Regions from separate parts of the Aeribacillus sp. FSL K6-1305 genome, predicted to be linked through region 1. Evidence: riboswitches for the same ligand, from Rfam matches in the RefSeq annotation. Region 1 holds a riboswitch; each other region holds the start of a gene.
The links. Region 1 has a riboswitch for thiamine pyrophosphate ahead of thiT (energy-coupled thiamine transporter ThiT). Riboswitches for the same ligand answer to the same signal wherever they lie in the genome.
Positions count from the first base shown of each region.

Region 1 (7,892 bases):
AAAAGATCATCCTGATTCGATGTTTTTTATGCAATAGAAGCAAATCATCCGGGTTTATACCGTCTTTGTCAACTGGTAAATAGAAAGGTCTAATTCCGGTTGATTTAAAGACCGGGAGACTGTAATAATACGAAGGCTCTTCTAATGCTATCGCATCACCCGGCTTTAATAAGCATTGGACGATTAAATATAAAGCTTGCTGCGCTCCTGATGTGATGAGAATGGAAGACGGATTTGTCTCAATTCTCCGATATCGTTTCACATGCTTTGTGATAGTTTTTCTTAATATCTCATTCCCTTGAGGATGATCATATCCTAGGCTTCCGATAAATGACCTTGTCGAAATGATTTCTCGCAAGGAGTCGATTGGAAAAAGATCTTCCGACAATTCACCGCTAGCTAAATTGATTAGTTTATGCTCTTCCATCTCTTTGCGTATTCTCTGGGTCACAGGTAAATTCGGCAAGAACGATCCTGCCTCAATATACCGATTCCAGCTTGGTACACGCTTCTTTGTCATGCCCCATATATCTTTGCTGATTGTTGTTCCGCTTCCTCTCTTTCTCTCGATAAGTCCGTTTGATTCTAATTCGTCATATGCAGCCACAACTGTGCTTCTGTTTATTTGCAGCTTATTGGCCAAAAACCGTTCAGAAGGCAGCGGTTTATCAGGGGGAAATGTGCCATCCGCAATTCCATTTTCAATATATTCGGCCAGTTGTTTATATATAGGCTTTTTTGCATTTCGATCCGGTTTCCAGTCCATATGCTTCACCCTTTAGATTTGCTTGGCACTTCCTGCTATATGGCAAGTTAACCAGGTTCTTTGTTATTTATCTATAGAATGTTCCTATTGAACATAATCGAAAATGTTGTTATATCCATCAAAATTTGAACCTGTTCAAACATTAATTATAACGCTAGATGAAAGAATAATGCCCATCCAATTCAGTAACATTTTACCCATCCACTTTTATTTTAACTTGGAGTTTTTAGCACATGATTTGAACGCTGCTGAAAAATCATTATCTTTTGTAACATGGACGCAATGCTTAAAGCTGTCCTGCCCGATTTTTTCTTTACTTGAAGTTGAAAACCCTTAAAATAGATGTGCGATTTTCGGCAAATTTATTTCACTTTATGGTTCATCTTGGATAAATGGCTGTTGCAGTATTGAAATTGGATGATTGACAAAGTCTTTGATTGGATGGTCCAAAAATTTTTGAACATTTTTATTATGAATAATATACTCCAATTCAAACCGTTTCTCATATTTTACGCTTAATGCTTCTATAGAATTAAGTGTTGATAGTTAGTTCGACACTCAGCCACAGCTGTATTGTACAAAGGAGCATGCTAAGAAATTACCATTAAATTACTTCAGATGAGATATCACATGAAAAGCTCTCATGGAAAAACATAATCCAATTATTTTGAACTCTAATACATGGGCCGGCCCTTCTATGCTTAAAAAGAGGATTATTCAAAGTGTTTTCCTTCCTGTGCAGATTTTTTTATGGAAGATGAATAGGGGGCAACTTCCGAAGGTTATTGACTTTGAAGGTTCGTGAGCTTCGGCATTTAAGATGGCTTTAGATTTTTCAATTTGGTGGAGGGGAAGAATATGTCGAACAGAGCACAAAAGGTTAAAGTTGCTGTTATACAAGCCTCATCTGTTATTATGGACCGGGACGCCACGACAAAAAAGGCGGTTAGCCTCATACATCAAGCTGCTGAAAAAGGAGCAAAGATTGTTGTATTTCCTGAAGCTTTTATTCCCGCTTATCCTAGAGGCTTATCTTTCGGTACAACGATTGGGAGCCGTTCGGCTGAAGGGAGGAAGGATTGGTATAGATACTGGAGCAATTCTGTAGCTGTTCCGGACGAAACGACGGAACAACTGGGCGAAGCGGCTCGAAAAGCAGGTGTCTACCTTGTGATAGGCGTTACAGAAAGGGATAATGAATTTAGCGGCGGGACTCTTTACTGTTCTGTTTTATTTTTCGATTCTGACGGACAGTTGTTAGGAAAACACCGCAAATTAAAACCGACTGCAGCAGAACGGATTGTTTGGGGGGAAGGGGATGGAAGCACATTACCAGTGTTTGACACCCCTTATGGAAGAATAGGGGCGCTAATCTGCTGGGAAAATTATATGCCGTTAGCAAGGGCTGCGATGTATGCACAAGGAATTCAAATTTATATTGCCCCAACGGCTGATGCAAGGGAAACTTGGCAGTCAACAATCCGCCACATTGCTTTGGAGGGGAGATGCTTTGTTTTGTCTGCCAATCAATATGTGACAAAAGATATGTATCCGAAAGATTTGGCTTGTTATGATGAACTTGCTTCTTCACCTGAAGTAATGAGCAGAGGTGGTAGCGCGATTGTTGGACCGTTGGGCGAATATGTGGCAGAGCCCGTATTTGGCAAGGAAGACATCATCATTGCAGAACTGGATATGAAACAAATCGCCTATAGCCAGTTTGATTTTGATCCTGTTGGGCATTATGCAAGACCTGATGTTTTTAAATTGCTAGTCAACAAAGAGAAGAAGACAACTATTGAGTGGAAAAATTAATCTCATGATGAGACTCGTTTCTACGATTGATCTCATTATTTATTTGAGATTTTTGCAGTTCAATAAACAATAAGGGAAATAAAGAAATCCCTTGCTCCTTTACATTAAGAAAGCGTTTATTTTATAATTAGTGTAAAACAAACGTTCGAGTGGATTCGCTATTTTAAGAAATATTTTCCGGGAAATATCGAGCCCTCTGGCGAATGGGAATGATTTTGTCGAACTTAGCTGAGAGCTTGTTTAAAAAAGGAGATGCTCTTAATTGATAAAAATTAAGAAAATTGTTTTGCATATATTACAGATGCGTTTGAAAGCCCCATTTTCTACTAGCTATGGAGACATTCACGATCGCGAATTGTTGATCGTAGAAGTAAAGGATGATGATGGTGCAGCCGGTTTTGGAGAAGGGGTTGCTTTTTCCATTCCATGGTATACAGAAGAAACCGTGAAAACAACTGTGCACATGATCGAAGATTTCCTCATTCCGATTTTATCAAAGACGACGTTTCATCATCCTCGTGAGTTGGCTGAATCGTTTCGTTTTATTCGCAGAAATTATATGGCAAAAGCGGCTTTGGAAGGTGCCGTGTGGGATCTATATGCAAAACAGCAAAATATACCTCTTTCACAAGCTCTCGGGGGAATGAAAAAAGAAGTTGAAGCTGGGGTGAGCATCGGTATTCAGCCAACAATAAAAGATTTAATCAGTCTTATTGAACAATATCAGGAGGAAGGATACAAGAGAGTAAAAATAAAGATTAAACCAGGTTGGGATATTGAAGTAGTTAAGGAAATACGGAAGCATTTTCCGAACTTGGATTTAATGGCTGATGCGAACAGTGCCTATACATTAAAAGATATAAATCATCTAAAACAATTGGATGAGTTTCAATTAATGATGATTGAGCAGCCTCTTGCGCACGATGATATTGTGGATCATAGCAAACTTCAAAAAGAATTGGACACACCGATCTGTTTAGATGAAAGTATTTGTTCCTTCGAAGATGCTCGAAAGGCTGTTGAACTTCGAAGCTGCAAAATTATGAATATAAAAATCGGCCGTGTTGGCGGTTTGACAGAAGCAAAAAAAATCCATGATTTTTGCAAAGAGCAAAATGTTCCAGTTTGGTGCGGAGGGATGCTTGAATCAGGGATTGGACGGGCCCATAATATAGCCTTAGCGACACTTGAACAATTCACACTGCCAGGAGATATATCCAGTTCATCTAAGTATTGGGAAGAAGATATTATTGAACCGGAAATATCGGTTTATAATGGAAAAATTGCCTTGCCTGATAACCCGGGGATCGGTTTTCATGTAAGCCGTGAAAAATTAAAAAAATACACTGTTGAAACGAAAGTATTTACCCTATAAACAAAATTATCCTCTGCATGTTTTGCAGAGGATGATTTTGTTTATTTTACAACCAATCTTGGCGCTGCCATAATGAGAATAACAGTAACGACAGCGCATAATACAAACGCTCCTATCATCGTAATGCCGTTTACGATCAAAGAATAAACGACCGCTGACATTCCTTCTGGTGCATATTCTCCGAAGAAAAAGACACCGCTGATAAAATGCCAAAAATAACGTGCAAAAGCTCCGATGAAGACGCCAAAGATGATGAAAACAAGAGCAGAGCTTTTCTTTCCATCTTTCAGCTTATTTTGAATAGTTTTGCTGAAAAGACCGGCTAAACCGATAAAGGAAAAAGCTAGAAAATAGTCGATGAAGCCTTGAACAGGCGTCAGGATGTATGCATCACCTAATACAATTTGCAATAATCCCCATAAAAAGCCGGAAATGAAGCCAATCTTTGCACCGGATCGAAACGATAATATGAGTACAGGCACCATGGCAATGGATATAGAAATGGCTGATGATAATTGAATGGAAGGGAGAAGATCAAGTATAACTGCCAATGCTGCAAAGATTGCTGCTTCTATTAATAGTAATAAGCGATTTTTTTCCAAAAATAAAACCCCCTGTATATTATTTGCTATCAACAAATATCCATAAGGGGGAAAAAGGCTGTATCATGGATCAGTATACTTCCACATCCCTACGCTAGCATTAACTAACAGGTTCAAAGGGTCTGGACGAAATATCCGTCCACTCTCAGCATATAGCTCCCCTTGTGGATCTGTTGATATTCGAATCTTATGTCTATCATAATAGACTATAAGAAAATTGTCATTCTTTTTTCGCTATATTCAAATAAATTTAAACACGATAAAGCTGAAATGCAGCCTTTGGACAAAAAGTAATGAAAAAAGGGCGTTAACAATAAGAACTTTTTTCAGAATGGGGGTTTTGGTTTGAATCTTAAACGTGAGCGTTATGAAGTAGTGGATGTGGTGCGGGGGGCTGCGATATTTGGCATTTTACTTGTGAATATGGCGCATTTCAGCTATCCAGATGTATATTTATACCAAATAGGCAGCGAAAATTTTTTTACTGAAACATGGAGAACATGGGATTTTCTAACGAAAAATATTTTGGAAATATTTGTACAAATGAAGTTTATTACAATGTTCTCATTATTGTTCGGATTTGGAATCATCATCATGGAGGAACGGGCTTTAGGAAACGGCAGGAACTTTGTTTCTATATATATACGCAGACTGGTGGTGCTTTTTGTATTTGGACTAATTCATTCATTTTTCATTTGGGATGGAGACATTTTAATGGATTATGCTGTGCTGGGGTTTCTTCTCCTTTTTTTCCGGAAGTGTTCCTGGAAAACCCTTTTGGTATGGACTGTATGTTTATTTAGTTTATATTTGCTCCTTATTGGTTTGATGACGGCTGTATCCAATGGTGAGGATGCTTTAGTCCAAAAAAGAGAGCAGGCTGCCTTATTGGAAGAGGAGGCAAGAAACGCAATCCATTCATATCAAAACGGAAGTTTTACTGATATTTTCCATCAGCGTATTCATGATCGGCTTTTTTACATGTCTATGTCTGGCATGTGGCCTTTTCAACCGCTTGTCTATATAATAAACATGCTCCCATATATCAGCATGTTTTTAGTTGGCATGATATTTGCGAAACAAAAGCTTTTTCAAGAACCGGAGAAGCATCGAAGGTTATTAACAGCCATCTGGTTTTTCGGGCTTATCATTGGGCTTCCGTTAAATATTTTTGCGGTCACCGCTAAAAATAGTTTTTACATGGTGTTCGGTGCACCATTTCTCATGTTGTTTTATGTGATCTCTCTAATATTTTTATATTTTCACCCAATCTGTCGGCAAATTGTTAAGAAGATTGCGCCTGTTGGACGCATGTCATTGACAAATTACATCATGCAATCTGTTATTTGTACATATCTTTTTTATCATTACGGATTGGGATTGTACGGTAAAGTATACCCCTTCGCCGGTTTTTGGCTTGCACTCGCAATTTTTGCCGTGCAGCTTATCATCAGCCATATTTGGTTTAAATATTTTCAATTAGGGCCGTTGGAGTGGGTATGGAGAACAGCGATGTATTTCAAGCGCCAGCCTATTCGCATGAAAAAGGAAGTTTCGAAGCATAATAACAGATCAAGATGAATTGTAAAAATGTAGTTTCAAATCTCAGATTTTGAGTTTATGATAGCTCTTTCTTTTTGAAAATAATTTATAGTATGATGGAACAAAGGAGTGTCTAGGCAACATGTTTCTACAAGCAATTTTTATTTTTTTGCTGCAATTATTGTATGTACCAGTATTGACGATCCGAACTATTTTGTTAGTGAAAAATCAAACAAAGGCTGCTGCTGGTATAGGTTTGCTAGAAGCAGCGATTTATATTGTCGCTTTAGGAATAGTTTTTCAAGATTTATCTAATATTTACAATATTAGTGCATATATTATCGGTTTTGGTGCAGGGCTGTTGTTGGGCGGTGAACTGGAGAAAAAGCTGGCTTTTGGATATGTAACATACAATGTGAATTTAATGGATAAAAATTCCGGATTAGTCAAAAAATTGAGGGAGGCTGGTTTTGGGGTTACGGTCTTTCAAGGAGAAGGAATGAATTCGATTAGGTATCGTTTGGAAGTTGTTGCTCAACGCTCTCGGGAGGAAGAATTTTTAAACCTTGTCAATGAAATAGAACCAAAAGCGTTTTTAAGCTCGTATGAAATTCGTTCTTTTAAAGGTGGATATTTAACAAAAGCGATGAAAAAGCGGGTAAAGCGTTTAGAAAAAGGACGAACATAACGGTCGAAGGGAGGGTGAAGCGTGGATATATTTGCAAAAATTGCTGAGGATCGGATCAAAAAGGCATATGAAGAGGGAGAGTTTAAAGAACTTCCCGGGATGGGGAAGCCTCTCCCGCATGACGATTTGTCTGATATTCCGGAAGAACTCCGAATGGCTTATCGTCTTTTGAGAAACGCCGGAATGGTCGATCAAGAAAATGACTTGAAAAAGGAACTATTAACTATTCAAGATTTACTAAAATGCTGTGAAGATGAAGCCGAAAGGAAAAAATTACAACAAAAGCTGTCGGAAAAACAATTAGCATTGGAACGAATCGTGAAGAAAAGGAATATATTCAACACACCTGCATCTCAATTTTATAAAGATAAAGTTTATAAAAAGCTTATTTGACGTTTTCGAAAAAGAATGGTGCCTTTATTTTCGCCATTCTTTTAAATTTGCTGTTTTTTCAAGGCTTCTCTATGGAAGACATAATATAAAGCAAGATTGAAAAAACCTAAGAAAATGACTATCACCGAAAGCGGCAGCTCCTTTGCAAAACCGACCAAAATTCCAGACAATAAACAGAAGAGAGCAACGAATAAATAAAAATATTTCATAAGTGTCACGACCATTTTTTTGACCCCCAAACAAAGAAAACGTTTTCTTTTATTATAAATCATTTGTCACAAAAACGAAACAAAAAATTCACATTTTGTTCAAAAAATAGACACCGTTTTGACAAAAAGTTATTATACAAAAAGCAGCTTATACTGAATTTATAAAGCTGCTTTAAAGTAAAAACGATTTCTTCTGAAATCTGGCATCTAAACAACAAGGAGGTCTATCTTTATTTTTCTCCTGCAAAAGAAAAAGAGAATGATGAAAATGGAGCGCGTACACGATTCGCCTGCTTTAGAATCCAAGCTAAACCTCTGATGGATGGCAGATTGGGCGGTTCCTAATGTGACTCGAACATCGTTTTGAGAAGCGTATAGAACCACATATAACAAATCAACTGAAGCAAGCTGATGAGGACAGCAGCTGCGAGTTTTCACAACACTTCAACATCGCTAAGTTAAACACTAATTGCCGTCATTTGCACAAGCCCATTCGCAACGA
Region 1 covers NZ_JBBOQV010000002.1:66,778-74,669, reverse strand. The annotation lists gene pdxR (MocR-like pyridoxine biosynthesis transcription factor PdxR) at 1-766, opposite strand, end outside; gene NST97_RS10245 (carbon-nitrogen hydrolase family protein) at 1,625-2,581, shown strand; gene menC (o-succinylbenzoate synthase) at 2,847-3,956, shown strand; gene thiT (energy-coupled thiamine transporter ThiT) at 3,998-4,558, opposite strand; TPP riboswitch at 4,628-4,731, opposite strand; gene NST97_RS10230 (DUF418 domain-containing protein) at 4,904-6,139, shown strand; gene NST97_RS10225 (DUF2179 domain-containing protein) at 6,243-6,788, shown strand; gene NST97_RS10220 (DnaJ family domain-containing protein) at 6,810-7,181, shown strand; gene NST97_RS10215 (hypothetical protein) at 7,223-7,405, opposite strand.

Region 2 (7,892 bases), on a different contig from region 1:
AGCATCTGGCCTTGCTGCAGCAAAACTCGAATCTCTTTATCTGTAAAAGAAAGCAGTCCTTTATGATTTTCTATATATATATGCAATGTACCGATCATCGTAACACGGGGAAGATCCATCATGACGTCAGCTGGTATTTGCAATCCTTCTGTCAATATGCTTTTTATTCGCTGATGCCATTTTTTGCCCATAAAAGAACCCCCTTCATCCTCATATTTATGAGAGACAAAAGGGGATTAACACCATTAATTCATTTATTTTATGAAATTCGACCGATGGGGCTTTTTGGATCGTGGTTCATCTAAAATGACGCTCCAAATGACTCCTTTTGCAGCTGAATGCATGTGTAAAGCTGATGGTTTCTGTTTTTTATTTTTATTATGAAAAGATTTCATATTCGATTTGTCTTTTTCAGCTTTTTTTAGTTGGCTGGATAGGCCTGTGTGTACATTTTGAATTTGATTCCATTCATTTGGAGGGCTTGTCGAAACATTTTTTATCCTTTGTTTCGTTTGTTTTGCAACTTGTTTCCTTTTTTTCTGCTGCTCTTGATCTTTTTTATTTCTGCCAAACAAAGAAGAAATAATCCCGATTAAAATAACAATGAACAGTGGATTTTCAAATATTTCCATATGACACCTCCTTTGATGGGCAGAAAGATCATTCTTCTTCATCACCAGCAGAGTTTTTTGTCATTTTTCCGATAGAATCACGCATATTTGTATCAGCGGTAATGTTTTTGATGTTCATATAATCCATAACTCCAATATTTCCTGATTTTAAAGCTTCCGCCATTGCAAGCGGAACTTGCGCTTCCGCCTCAACAACTTTTGCCCGCATTTCTTCAACTTTAGCGCGCATTTCCTGCTCTCTTGCCACCGCCATCGCCCTGCGTTCCTCCGCTTTAGCTTGCGCGATGTTTTTGTCTGCTTCCGCTTGATCTGTCTGCAGGATCGCACCGATGTTTTTGCCGATGTCAACGTCCGCGATGTCGATGGATAAAATTTCAAAGGCTGTTCCTGAATCGAGTCCTTTGTTTAAAACTGTTTGCGAAATCATATCAGGGTTTTCCAGCACTTTTTTATGATCATCAGAAGAACCAATGGTGCTGACAATTCCTTCACCTACACGTGCGATAATCGTTTCTTCCCCGGCACCGCCAACAAGCCGGTCGATATTGGCTCGCACCGTGATGCGGGCTTTTGCTTTCACTTCAATTCCGTCCATGGCAACCCCTGCAATAAACGGGGTTTCGATTACTTTCGGATTTACGCTCATTTGAACGGCTTCAAGCACGTCTCTTCCCGCTAAATCAATCGCAGCACAACGTTCAAAGCTCAATTCAATATTAGCTCTTTCAGCTGCAATTAATGCGTTGACAACTCGATCGACATTTCCCCCTGCCAAATAATGGCTTTCCAATTGATTTGTTGTGACATCAAGGCCGGCTTTATGCGCTTTAATTAACGGATTGATCACTCGACTTGGAATGACTCTGCGCAGCCTCATTCCAATAAGAGTCAAAATACTGATGCGAACGCCAGCTGCCAGAGCGGAAATCCAGAGCATAATCGGCACAAAAGAGAACAAGATGCCAAGCAAAATAAGACCTAATACGATAAGACCTAGTAAAAGAAAAAATGATACATCCATGTGATATACCTACCTCCTATTCATTTTCATTAATAGCTCTTACAACAATTCGTGAGCCTTCTACTTTAACAATTTTCACTTTTTTTCCTTTCTCAATATACGTTCCTTCTGTCACAACATCCAATCTTTCCTCTCCATCGGTCATTACTGTTCCTGCCGGTCGTAAAGCAGTCACAGTTACACCCGTTTTCCCAATTAAATCTGTACGATTTTGATTGGATACATAACCTTTCTCCGTGCTGATTGAATCATTTAAAATAATTTTTTTAAACCATTTCATACGCTTACCAATCACCTTTGACATGATGAATATTGTGAATATCGAAATGGAACCGGCAATAAAAAGAGAAACCGCCATATGTCCTATATGATCAGCTGCTAAAAATAAACTTAAAAGGACTGAAAGAAAACCGATTGCTCCAATAATTCCTCCTGGAACAAACAACTCTGCAATTATAAGCAGTACCCCAAGCACGAACAAAACAACCGTTTCCAATCCCGCAAGCCCTGCAATAAAATGACCGAAGAAAAACAAAAACAGTGCCAATAGTCCAATAAAACCAGGAATGCCAAACCCAGGAGTGTACAATTCTAACACAAACCCTAAACCGCTAATCGTTAATAATATCGGAATGGTATACATGTTTGTTACAAAACGGGCTATTTTTTCAGCAAACGTCTCCTCAGTCTCCTGGACTTTTGCACCTTCCATTCCGATCGATTTCAAAAGCTCTGCCCGGCTTTTGGCGATGCCTTCACCATACCCGACTTCCATCGCTTGTTTTGCTGTTAATGTTAGTAATTCTCCTTTTTCTGCACCATATTCGGGCATATCCAAGCTGCTGTCTACCATCGCCTCAGCGAACATAGGGTCTCTGCCATGAACCTCAGCAGCATTTCTCATCTCTGCTTTCCAAAACGATTGCACTTTTACTTCTGCAGCATTGCCATTGGAGTCAATGACAGCCGCTGACCCAATGGTACCGCCAGGATGGTAATATATTTGATCAGCCCTTAATGCTATATAAGCCCCTGCGGAAATCGCATGTTTATTTACATAAGCGATTGTTTTGATATCTGTATCCATAATCATTTTACCTATTTCTATCGCTGCCTCTAAAGCACCGCCAGGAGTGTTCAATTCAAAAACAATGACATCCGCCTTCTCTTTTTCCGCCTCCTGAATGGATCGTTTAATAAAATGCACCAACCCTTTTTCAATTGTATTTTCAATCGGAATAAAATAAACAGTTTTCCCTTCAGATGATTTGGCATCAAAAGACGCACAAATAATCGACAAGATGAGCAGCAGAGCGCAAATAGCGAAAAACTTATTGTTTGATTTCAGGCCTCTCCCCCCTTATTTTTTGCCTAATATTATTACGGACAATTGCGCAGAAAGTTTCAAAAATCAACAATTCTACAAACATCATGAAACGAAAAAATATTTTCATTATTTTTCATATTATGTTACTATTAAAAAAAATATATAACCATCTACTAGGGGTGTCCAATTAGCTGGACTGAGAGAAGAACGCGCCTGAAGTTCTTCAACCCTTTGAACCTGATCTGGATGATGCCAGCGTAGGGAAGTAGGTAGCGGGAGTATTTGTATTGCCTTCTTTTTCTATATTGAATTGATCGGGTTCGTGCTAAAGCGAACCCGTTTTTATTTTTCACGTCCCATCTCCCCTCCTATTTTTCTATGCACATCTTCAGATAAAAAAATGGAGGAGGAGAAAAATGAAACATTATTTCGAAAACATGCAGTTTCCAGCAAGCAAAAAAATTTATGTGACTGGGTCGAGACCCGATATTCGGGTTCCGATGAGGGAAATTCAATTAACTCCCACGAAAACGGAAGCGGGAACGTTTGAAAATGAACCTGTAAAGGTTTATGACACGAGCGGTCCCTATACAGATCCTGATTTTCAGGCAGATATTCATAAAGGTTTGCCGGCTGTGCGCAAACAGTGGATTTTAGACCGTCATGATGTTGTAGAATATGACGGGCGCCAGGTAAAGCCTGAAGATAATGGATTTCGCAATTGGGAAGATCACAATATTGCCACACCTTTTCATCGAAAGCCTTTCAAAGCAAAAAAAGGTGCTGTCGTTACACAAATGCACTATGCAAAAAAGGGGATCATCACCCCAGAGATGGAGTTTGTGGCGATTCGTGAAAACATGGATCCTGAATTCGTTCGTCAAGAAGTCGCTGCCGGCAGGGCCATTATTCCGTCCAACATTAATCACCCGGAAAGTGAACCGATGATCATCGGCCGGAACTTTCATGTAAAAATTAATGCCAACATTGGCAATTCAGCTGTAACATCGTCAATCGAAGAAGAAGTTGAGAAGATGCTTTGGGCCATCCGCTGGGGCGCTGACACAATTATGGACCTGTCAACAGGAAAAAATATTCATGCAACAAGAGAATTTATCATCCGCAACTCGCCCGTGCCGGTTGGAACCGTCCCGATTTACCAAGCGCTCGAAAAAGTAAATGGCGTTGCTGAAGATTTAACATGGGAAATTTACCGTGATACATTAATTGAGCAAGCAGAACAAGGGGTCGATTATTTTACTATACATGCCGGCGTGCTGCTTCGCTATATCCCTTTGACCGTCAAACGGACGACCGGAATCGTATCCCGCGGCGGTTCGATCATGGCGCAGTGGTGTATGGCGCATCATCAAGAAAACTTTTTATACACTCATTTTGAAGAGATTTGCGAAATTTTAAAAACATATGATATTGCCGTTTCATTAGGTGACGGCTTGCGTCCCGGATCTATTCGAGATGCCAATGATGAAGCGCAATTTGCCGAATTGAAAACGCTCGGTGAATTGACGGAAATCGCCTGGAAACATGATGTCCAAGTCATGATCGAAGGCCCTGGGCACATTCCGATGCATAAAATTAAAGAAAATGTTGATTTAGAAAATGAAATTTGCAAAGGGGCTCCTTTTTATACCCTCGGTCCATTAACGACCGATATTGCTCCCGGCTATGATCATATTACGTCAGCCATTGGAGCAGCCATGATCGGCTGGTACGGAACGGCCATGCTATGTTATGTAACTCCGAAAGAGCATTTAGGCCTTCCCAATAAAGAGGATGTGCGCCAAGGTGTTGTTGCTTATAAAATTGCAGCCCATGCCGCAGATTTGGCAAAAGGGCATCCAGGCGCCCAAATAAGGGATGATGCTTTATCAAAAGCCCGTTTTGAATTTCGCTGGAACGACCAATTTAATCTTTCTCTCGATCCTGAACGGGCACGCGAATATCATGACGAAACTTTGCCGGCAGAAGGAGCGAAAATTGCCCATTTTTGTTCTATGTGCGGTCCAAAATTTTGCTCGATGAAAATTTCCCACAATTTAAGAAAAATGGCCGGTTCAAGTGATTCTGATTTCGTTCAGGAAGGTTTGAGGCAAAAAGCAAAAGAATTTATAGAGGGCGGGTCATCCCTTTATCGATAAATAATTTTCAAACTAATGCTCCTAGAAGCTTTAATGGCTTCCAGGAGCTATTCATTCATTAAACGTTTGATCAATCCCGCTGGTTCAATCGGAGCTAAACTTTTATGATATTCATCCACTTTCGATAAAAATTTTGATAGCTGCTTAGATTGCAGCGCTCGAATAATGGAGGCCGAAATATTTGTTTCCTCTTGCCAATTTCGAAAATCAAACACCATCCCGAATTTTGTTAATTTCTCCAAATTTATTTCTTCCTGTCCTGGAAGAGTGTGGTATACAAATATAGGAATTTTTTTGTATAAACATTCGCTGATTGTCACACCCCCGGGTTTTGTCATGATAAAATCGACGCGATTGTACAGATCGTTCATTTGTTCTCTTGAAGAGATGTAAGGTAAAGGAGTAATTCGTGGATGGTTTTGTTTTATTAATCGATCATAAAGCTTTCTGTTTTTTCCGCATAACACCATATAATGGATATCATCATCGCGGCTGATTTTTTCCGTTATCTTCTCTATTGAACCGACGCCTGAGCTTCCTCCCGAAATTAATCCTCGATAAAAGCGCATGCTATGTACATGTTCATCTTTCCTTTTTGTAAAATTTGGGTGAATAGGAATCCCTGTAACAAAAATCTGCTCTTTCTTTATACCTTTTTCGAGCAAATAATCTTTCATATATGAGTGACCGACAAAATGATAGTCAATTTCTCTTTTTCCCCAAAGATGATGAATAAAAAAATCTGTGTATACATTGATAACAGGGATGTTGATTTGAGAAGAGGCTTTCAGCCTGGCGAGCAAGTAAGAAGGAAGAGCATGGGTACAAACAATCATTTTCGGATTCAATTCATCAATGATCTTTTTTAAATGCCGGAGAAAAAGTGCCTCATAATGGAAAAACCTTTTGGCGCTCTTTTGCTCCGCAAGCACTGACCTGTGGTACATATGGCTGTATGATTTAGGAAAACGGCCAATCCATTGCAAATAAAAGGAAGATATCAGCCTTTCTATTTTTCCAAATTTCGATGACAAAAGGTCCATTTTTTCGCAATGAATGTCGGGATCAAGACGTAACAACCCTTCCATTAGAGCATCAGCTGTTTGATGATGGCCTGAAGGTATGGTCAAAAAAGGAAGATATAAAATTTTTTTCATATCGCTCACCATTGTTATTGATGGAGTTCTTTAAAAGTTTTTTCTTAATTTCGCATGGCTATTCGAAAAAAATTTTTATAAATAAAAACAATTCGTATGCTAAAAAATAAACTGTAAGAAAAAAAGTGAAAGGTGTTGCAAATGGGAAGGTTGAGATATTGTTTTTTTAAGTTTTGGTGCCTGTTGGATCCCATTTATTACCTTTGTTCGCGGCTTGAGTATGTGAGGGACAAGGAGAATAATCGTGACATTTTCCGGGTTCGATTGACAAAATATAAAGGAAGGGAAATAATTCTTTCAGACGGTACAAAAATTAAAAAAAATGATCTTCTGTTAAAAATACATCTTCATAACGTCTACTTAATGAAGGAACTGAATCGTTTTAAGAGCGAAATTCAAAAAGGAAGATACATTTACTCTAAAACAGAAAAAGGGCTGCCAAATATTGTTCAATACTTGCGGAATCATTCACAATTTCATAATGTGAAAGGGATCATTGGAATAACTATTTTAAATAAAGGCTCTGAACGGCTGGGCTTTGAAACGTTTTCCATTCAAAATCCATTTTATAAATGGTATAAGCTTTTGACATTTACCCCTATGTATTTAATCATTCAATATCGTTTCGATAGCTTGAAGCGGCCGCCGAAATATTTAATGATGTCAAAAGAAAAACTGCTCAAACTATATGGATAGAACGGTTTTCCCTTCATCAAAAAAGAGCGTATGAACAGCTCAGGCGCCGCTTATACGCTCCGTCATGTTGATCCCTGAGGTTTCAATGAAAATATTTGGGTTAACTCCGAAATAAATCCTTTCCCTTTCAGAGCAAATAGTGCTGTCGTTTTTCCTGTTCTCACAGCCAGATAGACATGTGCTCCCTTTTCGAGAGGTTTTCCTTTATTGCCGCCGTATTTTCCCGATAATCTTCATGAAGATCAGCCTTTCCGAATGTTTTCCTTCATTGTTGCCCTCTGCTCAATTTTTTGCGGACATTTGCATAGCAGCTATATTCTTTCGCCGACAAGCTAGCTATCAACAACAGAACCACTATTGATGAATTGCAAGGCAGCTACATTCATTAATCGACTGCCGCAGTCCATAGGATGAATCCGCTGCAAAAACATAAAAGCTTGCCGCACATAGAAAGCGGCAAGCTTTTTACTCGAATTATGAAAGCAAATCCTGAACCAATTTATTGACAAGCGAGCCATCTGCTTTTCCTTTTACTTTTGGCATAACGGCTCCCATTACTTTCCCCATATCGGATTTGGACGTTGCGTTCACTTCCGAAATTGTTGTTTTAATAATTTGTATTAATTCCTCTTCAGATAATTGCTCAGGCATATATTCAGTTATTACTGCAATTTCAGCTTTCACTTTTTCAACTAAATCTGAACGACCTGCATTTTCAAATTCTTGGAGGGAGTCTTTACGTTGCTTTAATTCTCGAGAAAGTACCGTTAATTCCTCTTCTTCAGTCAACTCACTTTTTCCGAGTTTAATCGCTTCATTTTGCAAGGATGCTTTTACCATGCGAATGACTGAAAGGCGATCTTTCTCTTTATTTTTCATCGCTTGCTTCATATCTTGATT
Region 2 covers NZ_JBBOQV010000001.1:1,470,117-1,478,008, forward strand. The annotation lists gene yqfC (sporulation protein YqfC) at 1-191, opposite strand, end outside; gene NST97_RS07085 (hypothetical protein) at 255-632, opposite strand; gene floA (flotillin-like protein FloA) at 661-1,653, opposite strand; gene NST97_RS07095 (NfeD family protein) at 1,670-2,953, opposite strand; TPP riboswitch at 3,146-3,261, shown strand; gene thiC (phosphomethylpyrimidine synthase ThiC) at 3,397-5,139, shown strand; gene NST97_RS07105 (MGDG synthase family glycosyltransferase) at 5,187-6,296, opposite strand; gene NST97_RS07110 (YkoP family protein) at 6,438-6,992, shown strand; gene NST97_RS07115 (GatB/YqeY domain-containing protein) at 7,467-7,892, opposite strand, start outside.
Region 2: linked by a shared signal. The riboswitch ahead of thiC (phosphomethylpyrimidine synthase ThiC) and the one ahead of thiT (energy-coupled thiamine transporter ThiT) in region 1 are both predicted to bind thiamine pyrophosphate.

Region 3 (7,892 bases), on a different contig from region 1:
TCAAAACTAATGTTTGCAGCGTTTTAGCCCGCGTGGTGGAAATTTCCTTCCGATTCTCAAGCCCCTCAAACATTTTGTGAATAATTTTATTGCCGATTGATTTGACGATAATATATGCAATGTAAATTCCAATAAGCTTGGCCAAAACTTCTCCTGATTTTAAAGCCAGATCAGCCCAATCAATAGATTCAAAAAAGTTCAAAACCATTTCCCCTTTCTTTTCGAGCCAATCATTTGGTTATTTGACGGGATCATGTTAAACTGAATGTACAGTTGAAAGTTTAACATAGAAAAAGGAATTTTCAATGATTGTTACATTTTTTTAATGATAGCGGCGAAAATTGGAAATAGTATTATTGTTCTCTTCGTCGCAATGAAAATGTAAAACAGATTATTTAAATTAATTATTATTTAAAATTGACTAAAATTTTGTTGTTATATATAATAGTAATCGGAGGAAGGATATTGAGAAAATACTCAATTCATTCTCATTTGTTTTTGAAGGAAACGATCAAAAAGTTTCCTTTAAAATAAAATTTTAAAATGGAGGGTTACATAATGGCAGAGCGTTTGGTTGGTAAACAAGCTCCACGTTTTGAAATGGATGCCGTTTTGCCAAACAAAGAGTTTGGTAAAGTAAGCTTGGAAGGAATCATGAAACAAGGAAAATGGACAGTTCTTTTCTTTTATCCAATGGACTTCACTTTCGTTTGTCCAACTGAAATCACAGCTATTTCTGACCGTTATGAAGAATTTGAAGATCTTGATGCAGAAGTGATTGGCGTATCAACTGACACAATTCACACACACTTAGCTTGGATTAAAACTCCTCGCGAAGAGAACGGTTTAGGCGATATTAAATATCCGCTTGCAGCAGATACAAATCATCAAGTATCAAGAGACTACGGCGTTTTAATCGAAGAAGAAGGAGTTGCTCTTCGCGGATTGTTCATCATCAATCCAGAAGGCGAACTTCAATATCAAACAGTATTCCATAACAACATTGGCCGCGATGTTGATGAAACATTGCGTGTACTTCAAGCGCTTCAAACTGGCGGACTTTGCCCAGCAAACTGGAAGCCTGGTCAAGAAACGCTTAAAGTATAATGAAGCTTTTCATTCAAAGGGCCTAGCAGTACGTTAGGCCTTTTTTCAAACGATTATTTTTTTGATATTCATTCTTCAAGGAGGAAGCGGAAATGAAATTACGTGAGCCAATGCCTGAATTAGTCGGAGCAACAACTTGGCTGAATGGCGAAGTAACGAAAGAGCAATTAATCGGTGAAAAACCAACATTAATCCATTTTTGGTCAATCAGCTGCCATTTGTGTAAAGAAGCAATGCCGAAAGTAAATGAGTTCCGCGATCAATATAAAGATAAACTGAACGTAGTAGCTGTTCATATGCCTCGCTCCGAAAAGGATTTAGATATTGATGATATTAAAAAAGTAGCGGAAGAACACGGGATTACGCAACCGATCTTTGTTGACAACGAACATAAATTAACCGATGCTTTTGAAAATCAATATGTACCTGCATATTATGTTTTTGACAAAAACGGCATTCTTCGCCACTTCCAAGCAGGAGGAAGCGGAATGAAAATGCTGGAAAAACGTGTTAATCGGGTGTTAGCGGAAACAGAAAACGCTGAATGATTCAACCATCTGCAAAACATTGCAGGTGGTTTTTCATTTTAGAAATACCTTTCCGGCTTTGAAAGGACTTGTTTTTATTGCTTCGAAGCTTTCAAAAGATAAGCATCTCCATTTTCCATTCATCTGACATCCTTTTTCCAGCTCTCAATCCTAAAGAAATGATTCACATTCCAAATCACAACATGCTATAATAAATGATGCTAGTTTGAACAAAAAGGAGCATAGGTGGATGGCAAAACAATCACAAACTTTTTCCATTATGAATCTATTAAAGGTGCTTTTGGCTGTCATCGTTATCCTTTTCCTATTTTATTTGCTTGCGTTTAACGACGTCGTCGTGCGTTTTATATCTCTGCTATTAAATGGATGTTTAGTTGTTCTCGCCTTCCTTGTCTATCGGAAAATAGACTATATGATAAAGATGAAAGAAGAACGAAAAGAGCCTATTCAAACCGAAAAGCTGCCTGATGAAACAGAAATGGCGCGAAAAGAACAGCAATTAAATAAACTGGAGCTTGATAAAACGCAATTGTTGGAGGAGCTATTAACAAAAGCCGGTATCGAAGAGGAAGAAAAACAAAAGTACCGAGCCAAAATTAGAGAAAAAGAGGATGAAGCTTCAAAGCTTCAACAAGAGCTGGCATTCATGAAAGGCCGGATTGCCAACTTGATTTTAAAAAGAGATCCTGAGATCGAGCGGATTGTCCTGCTGCTTGATGCGGATTTTATATTAAATCATTCGTTAGTGGAAATTAATCAAAGGTTTCAGGAAATTAGCGGCAGTTTTTCCGAACAATCCATCGAGCATTTGAAAAAGGCTAATTATATTGATCAACATTTGCAATTTACTCGAATTGGTTATCGTGAATTATTAAAGACAGCAAAAAGGATCAATTAACCGTTAGCTTGTATTTTTCTATATTTTATGATTTAATGAAATTAAATGAAAATTTCATAATATTAACATACCACTAGGGGAGCCGGACGGCTGAGAAAGGCGTGTGCCTTGACCCTTTGAACCTGATCTAGATCATACTAGCGTAGGGAAGTGGTGCAGTAATATCGAAACCTGTCTATGGGTTTTGTATATACTTGCCCGTTCCCTTATATTGGGAACGGGCTTTTTGCATTACAAGGCTGATTGGCAAACCATTTTTCAAAACAAAATGTTAAGAAAGGGTAGACAACGTGTTACAAACGCTATTTCAGCAAATTGATGAAAGGGAAGAAGAACTTCTGAATCTTCTAAAAACACTCGTATCGTTTGAAACGCCGAGCCCTCCGGCAAGAAATGCAAAAGAGGCTCAAAAGTATGTCGCCTCATATTTGGAAGACATCGGCTTTTCCATTGATCAATGGGATTTATATGAACAAGATCCAGTCGTAGTAGGAACGAAAAAAGGAAAAGATCCAGAAAATTACCACAGTTTAATTATTAACGGGCATATTGATGTCGCTTCAATCGAAGAGGGAGAAGAATGGCTAACGCCTCCTTTTGAGGCAACGGTTAAAGGGGATTACATATACGGACGCGGTGTAGCGGATATGAAAGGGGGAATGGCTGCCAGTCTGTTTGCATTAAAGCTGCTGCAAGAAAACGGCATTGAGCCGGGAGGGGATATCATTTTTCAGTCCGTCGTCGGAGAAGAAGTAGGCGAAGCAGGAACAAAATCGTGCTGCGACCGGGGATATCGAGCTGATTTTGCCATCGTTGTCGATTCAAGCAACTGTGAAATACAAGGGCAAGGCGGGGTGATCACGGGCTGGATTACGATTGAAAGCCCCGAGACATTTCACGATGGCACGAGAAGACAAATGATTCATGCCGGCGGGAAGCTTTTTGGGGCAAGCGCGATTGAAAAAATGATGAAAATTATTGAAGGACTGCGAGAGCTTGAACAGCATTGGGCAGTGATGAAAACGAGCAAAGGCTTTCCGCCTGGTTCTGCCACAATTAATCCTGCAGTGATTGAAGGTGGAAGGCACGCCGCTTTTGTGGCCGATAAATGTTCCCTTTGGATTACCGTTCACTATTACCCGGAAGAGCATTATGTAGAGGTGATCCGGGAAATTGAAGAACATATCCATCATGTTGCAATGGCTGATCCATGGCTTCGGAAATATCCTCCGAAATTTAAATGGGGCGGCACATCGATGATTGAAGATCGAGGAGAAATTTTCCCAGCTTTTTCATATGACGAACATTCACTCGGAGTGAAAACATTACAAAAAGCACATAAACTGGCATTTAATGAGGAAGCAAAGCTGACGATGTCCCCTACTGTGACAGACGGCGGCTGGCTGAGTGAAGCGGGAATTCCCGTCGTTTTATATGGACCGGGCACGCTTGAAGATGCACACTCGGTGAATGAAAAGCTGTCCATCCCCCAATTAAAAACATTTACAAAATCGCTGATCGTGTTTTTATTTGATTGGTATCAGAAAAAACGATGACAATTACAAAAGCTGCGAAAGGGGTAATTCAAATGTTTACAGACCGATTGTATAAAACTGCAAAACCGATTTGGGAAGCGAGTTACCATCATCCGTTTGTTCAAGGAATCGGCAATGGGACGCTGGATATCGACAAATTTCGCTTTTTTATGGAGCAGGATTATCTTTATTTAATCGAATACTGCCGCCTGTTTGCCCTTGGAAGCTTAAAGGCTCACAATCTTCAAACAATGACAGTTTTTGCTGATCTTCTACATTCGACGTTAAAAGTGGAAATGGATTTGCATCGTCAATACGCTGAAAGAATAGGAATAGAGAAGGAAAAATTAGAACAAGTTCAGCCTGCTGCTACAACCGTTGCATATACGAGCTATATGTTAAATGTGTCGCAGCGAGGATCATTGGCAGAACTGGTTGCCGCAGTCCTTCCATGTACATGGAGCTATTATGAAATCGGCACACGCTTACATGAGATTCCTGGTGCCAGTGAACATGAGTTTTACGGCGAGTGGGTAAAAATGTACGCATCAACAGAATTCGGTGAATTGGCAAAATGGCTGAAAGATTTAATGAATGAGCTTGCAGAAGGAAAACGGGAAGAAGAATTGAAATGGCTGGAAGATATTTTTGTCACAACGAGCAAATACGAATATATGTTTTGGGAAATGTCTGAACGAAAAGAAATGTGGCCAATCGAAATCAATTCTTAATATAGGAGAGAATGAACATGAAATTTACTGAAAAAATTCGAACAAAAGCAGATCCGATATGGCAGGCCAGCTTCGATCATCCATTTGTAAAAGGTATTGCCGAAGGGAGTTTGCCACTTGAATGTTTTCGTTATTACGTTTTACAAGATTCGTATTATTTAAGCCATTTTGCAAAAGTGCAATCGTATGGAGCGGCAAAAGCAAACGATTTATATACGACATCGCGAATGGCTCAGCATGCACAAGGAACATTTGAAGCGGAATTATCTCTTCATGAAACATTTGCCAAACAGCTGGGAATCACAGAGGAGGAGAAGGCGAATTTTAAGCCGGCCCCAACGGCGTACGCCTATACTTCCCATTTATATCGAGCGGCGATCAACGGTCACTTAGGCGATATTATTGCTGCAATACTTCCGTGCTATTGGCTATATTACGAAATTGGCGAAAAATTAAAAGATGCGAAGCCAAAAGAACCGATTTATCACCAATGGATTGCGGCTTATGGGGGCGATTGGTTTAAGCAGCTTGTCGAAGAACAAATTGACAGGCTGGATGAAATCGCACAACAAACGATAGAAGCCGATCTAAAAAGAATGGAAGAGCATTTTATCATCAGCAGTCAATATGAATTAGCGTTTTGGGAAATGGCTTACCGTTTAGAAAAATGGGAAGTGGAACCCAAAATCAGTCAATAAAGGAGTTTGATCATAATGAAAGGATTAAAACTGACAGACATTCTAGTAACAATTGTTATTTCGATCGTTTTTGGAATTGTTTATAAACTATGGGGACCGCTTTACTATGCGGTCAAGCCGATCGGGCTGCATGTCGACCAGCTCATATACGGTATGTGGTTTATTGCTGCGACGGTCGCCTTTCTTATTATTCGCAAGCCTGGAGTAGCGCTGATAGCGGAAACAGCAGCGGCATCTGCAGAATTTATAACCGGCTCTGAATTCGGCATAGAGGTTCTTCTTTACGGAATCGTCCAAGGACTATTTGCAGAGATCATTTTTGCGATTTTTCGATATAAAAAGTTTAATATCGGTGTTGTCATGCTGGCTGCAGCCGCTTCAGCAGCTGGTTCGCTAATTATGGATCTTTATAAAGGCTATATAGATGACTTAGTATTTTGGAACTTGCTATTATTCATTGGAGCTCGATTGATTGGCTCAATCATTATTGCCGGCGCGTTTGCCTATTATCTAGTGAAATCTTTGGAAGCAACAGGAGTGACTAATTTAGTAAGACCTGCGTCGCATGAAGATTATGACGCACTGAACTAGAGGTGGCAAACATGGATCTAGTATGCGAAGTGAAAAATTTACGATTAAAATATCCTGGAGAGGAATCCTTGCTTTTTAAGGATGTATCCTCTTCTTTCTATAAGGGAGAAAAAGTCTTGCTTCTTGGTCCTTCCGGCTGTGGGAAATCGACGTTTTTGCAAGTGCTAAGCGGTTTAATTCCAAAATCTATTGAAGTTCCGATGAAAGCAGAAAAAATCTTGACTCCGTCATCTTGGGGATATGTGTTTCAAGATCCTGACACGCAATTTTGCATGCCGTATGTAGATGAAGAAATGGCTTTTGTTTTGGAAAATTTGCAAGTGAAAAGAGAACAAATGCATGAAAAAATGCGAGTTTACCTGGAAATGGTCGGCCTTCATTTTGATGATCTTCATATCAGCATTCAATCATTATCAGGCGGCATGAAGCAACGGCTGGCGATCGCCACTGTTTTAGCATTGCATCCAGACGTGTTATTTTTGGACGAGCCGACTGCAATGCTGGATCCGGAAGGGACAAAAGCGGTATGGGACACGATGAAACAAGCAGCTCAAGATAAAACAGTTATCATCGTTGAACATAAAATTGATCATGTTCTTGACTTTGTCGACCGCATACTTTTATTTAATCAAAAAGGACAAATCGTCGCAGACGGTCCGAAAGAACAAATTTTTTCTCGGTATCGGAAAGAAATTCGCGAAGACGGCATTTGGTATCCCGGTGTATGGGAGGATTATCTTCGTGATAAGCAGGGGTATTACAAAAAAACCCCTTTAAAAGAACAGGTCGTGATTGAGCTTGAGCAATTTAAAGGATATCGAAAGAAGGAAGTCAAAATCGATGTACCATATGGAAAGGTTCATGCAGGTGAATGGATTGCGATAGTGGGGAAAAACGGCGCCGGAAAGAGCACTTTGTTACATTCATTGATGCAGTTTATACAAACGACCGGCACTTATTTGCTGTTAGAAAAAGAAGCAAAGAAAATAAAAAAGCTTTCCAACATGCTGTCGTTCGTTTTTCAAAATCCGGAATTTCAATTTGTCACCAATTCAGTTTACGATGAAATTGCTTATTCGTTGAGGATTGAACGGATGAAAGAAGAAGAAATTCGAACAAAAGTAGAAGAAATGCTCGAATTATTTCATTTACAGAAGCACCGCCATCAACACCCTTATCAGCTTTCAATGGGACAAAAAAGAAGATTGAGTGTTGCCGCTTCAATCATTAAAAAACAGCCGATCATGCTTTTAGATGAACCGACTTTTGGGCAAGACTCATCCAATACATTTCAGCTCTTGGAGCTTTTAGAACATTATCGCAAACAAGGGTCTACCATTTTGATGGTGACACATGATGAACAAATAGCAAAGCATATGGCGACAAGAGTTTGGCGGATCGAAGACGGGAAGCTCGTAGAGGATGAAATTCATTCTTGTGAGGATGAGCAGATGTATGTTCAGATATAGGGGGATCTACAATGGATTTTGACATAAAAGAAACATGGCTGCATAAAATCAACCCGAGCTTAAAGCTATTGTTTCTGATCGTTTTATTTATTAGTGTTCTGTTTATTCACAACATTAATTTTTTAATCAACTACACAGTTTCCGCCTTTCTTTTATTTGCTTTTTTTACCGGTCATCCGATGAAGCGCATACTTTTATTGCTGATTCCATTCGTGCTTATTTTTGTGTCGACTGCTACCTCCATGATTTTTTTTGGAAAAGGTGAGACAACATGGTGGGAATGGGGGCTGATCCATATTACAGAAGAAAGCTTTT
Region 3 covers NZ_JBBOQV010000001.1:278,868-286,759, forward strand. The annotation lists gene NST97_RS01245 (mechanosensitive ion channel family protein) at 1-208, opposite strand, end outside; gene NST97_RS01250 (peroxiredoxin) at 559-1,107, shown strand; gene NST97_RS01255 (TlpA family protein disulfide reductase) at 1,200-1,655, shown strand; gene NST97_RS01260 (hypothetical protein) at 1,885-2,553, shown strand; TPP riboswitch at 2,619-2,719, shown strand; gene NST97_RS01265 (acetylornithine deacetylase) at 2,844-4,109, shown strand; gene tenA (thiaminase II) at 4,142-4,819, shown strand; gene tenA (thiaminase II) at 4,837-5,517, shown strand; gene NST97_RS01280 (ECF transporter S component) at 5,533-6,108, shown strand; gene NST97_RS01285 (ABC transporter ATP-binding protein) at 6,120-7,577, shown strand; gene NST97_RS01290 (energy-coupling factor transporter transmembrane component T family protein) at 7,589-7,892, shown strand, end outside.
Region 3: linked by a shared signal. The riboswitch ahead of NST97_RS01265 (acetylornithine deacetylase) and the one ahead of thiT (energy-coupled thiamine transporter ThiT) in region 1 are both predicted to bind thiamine pyrophosphate.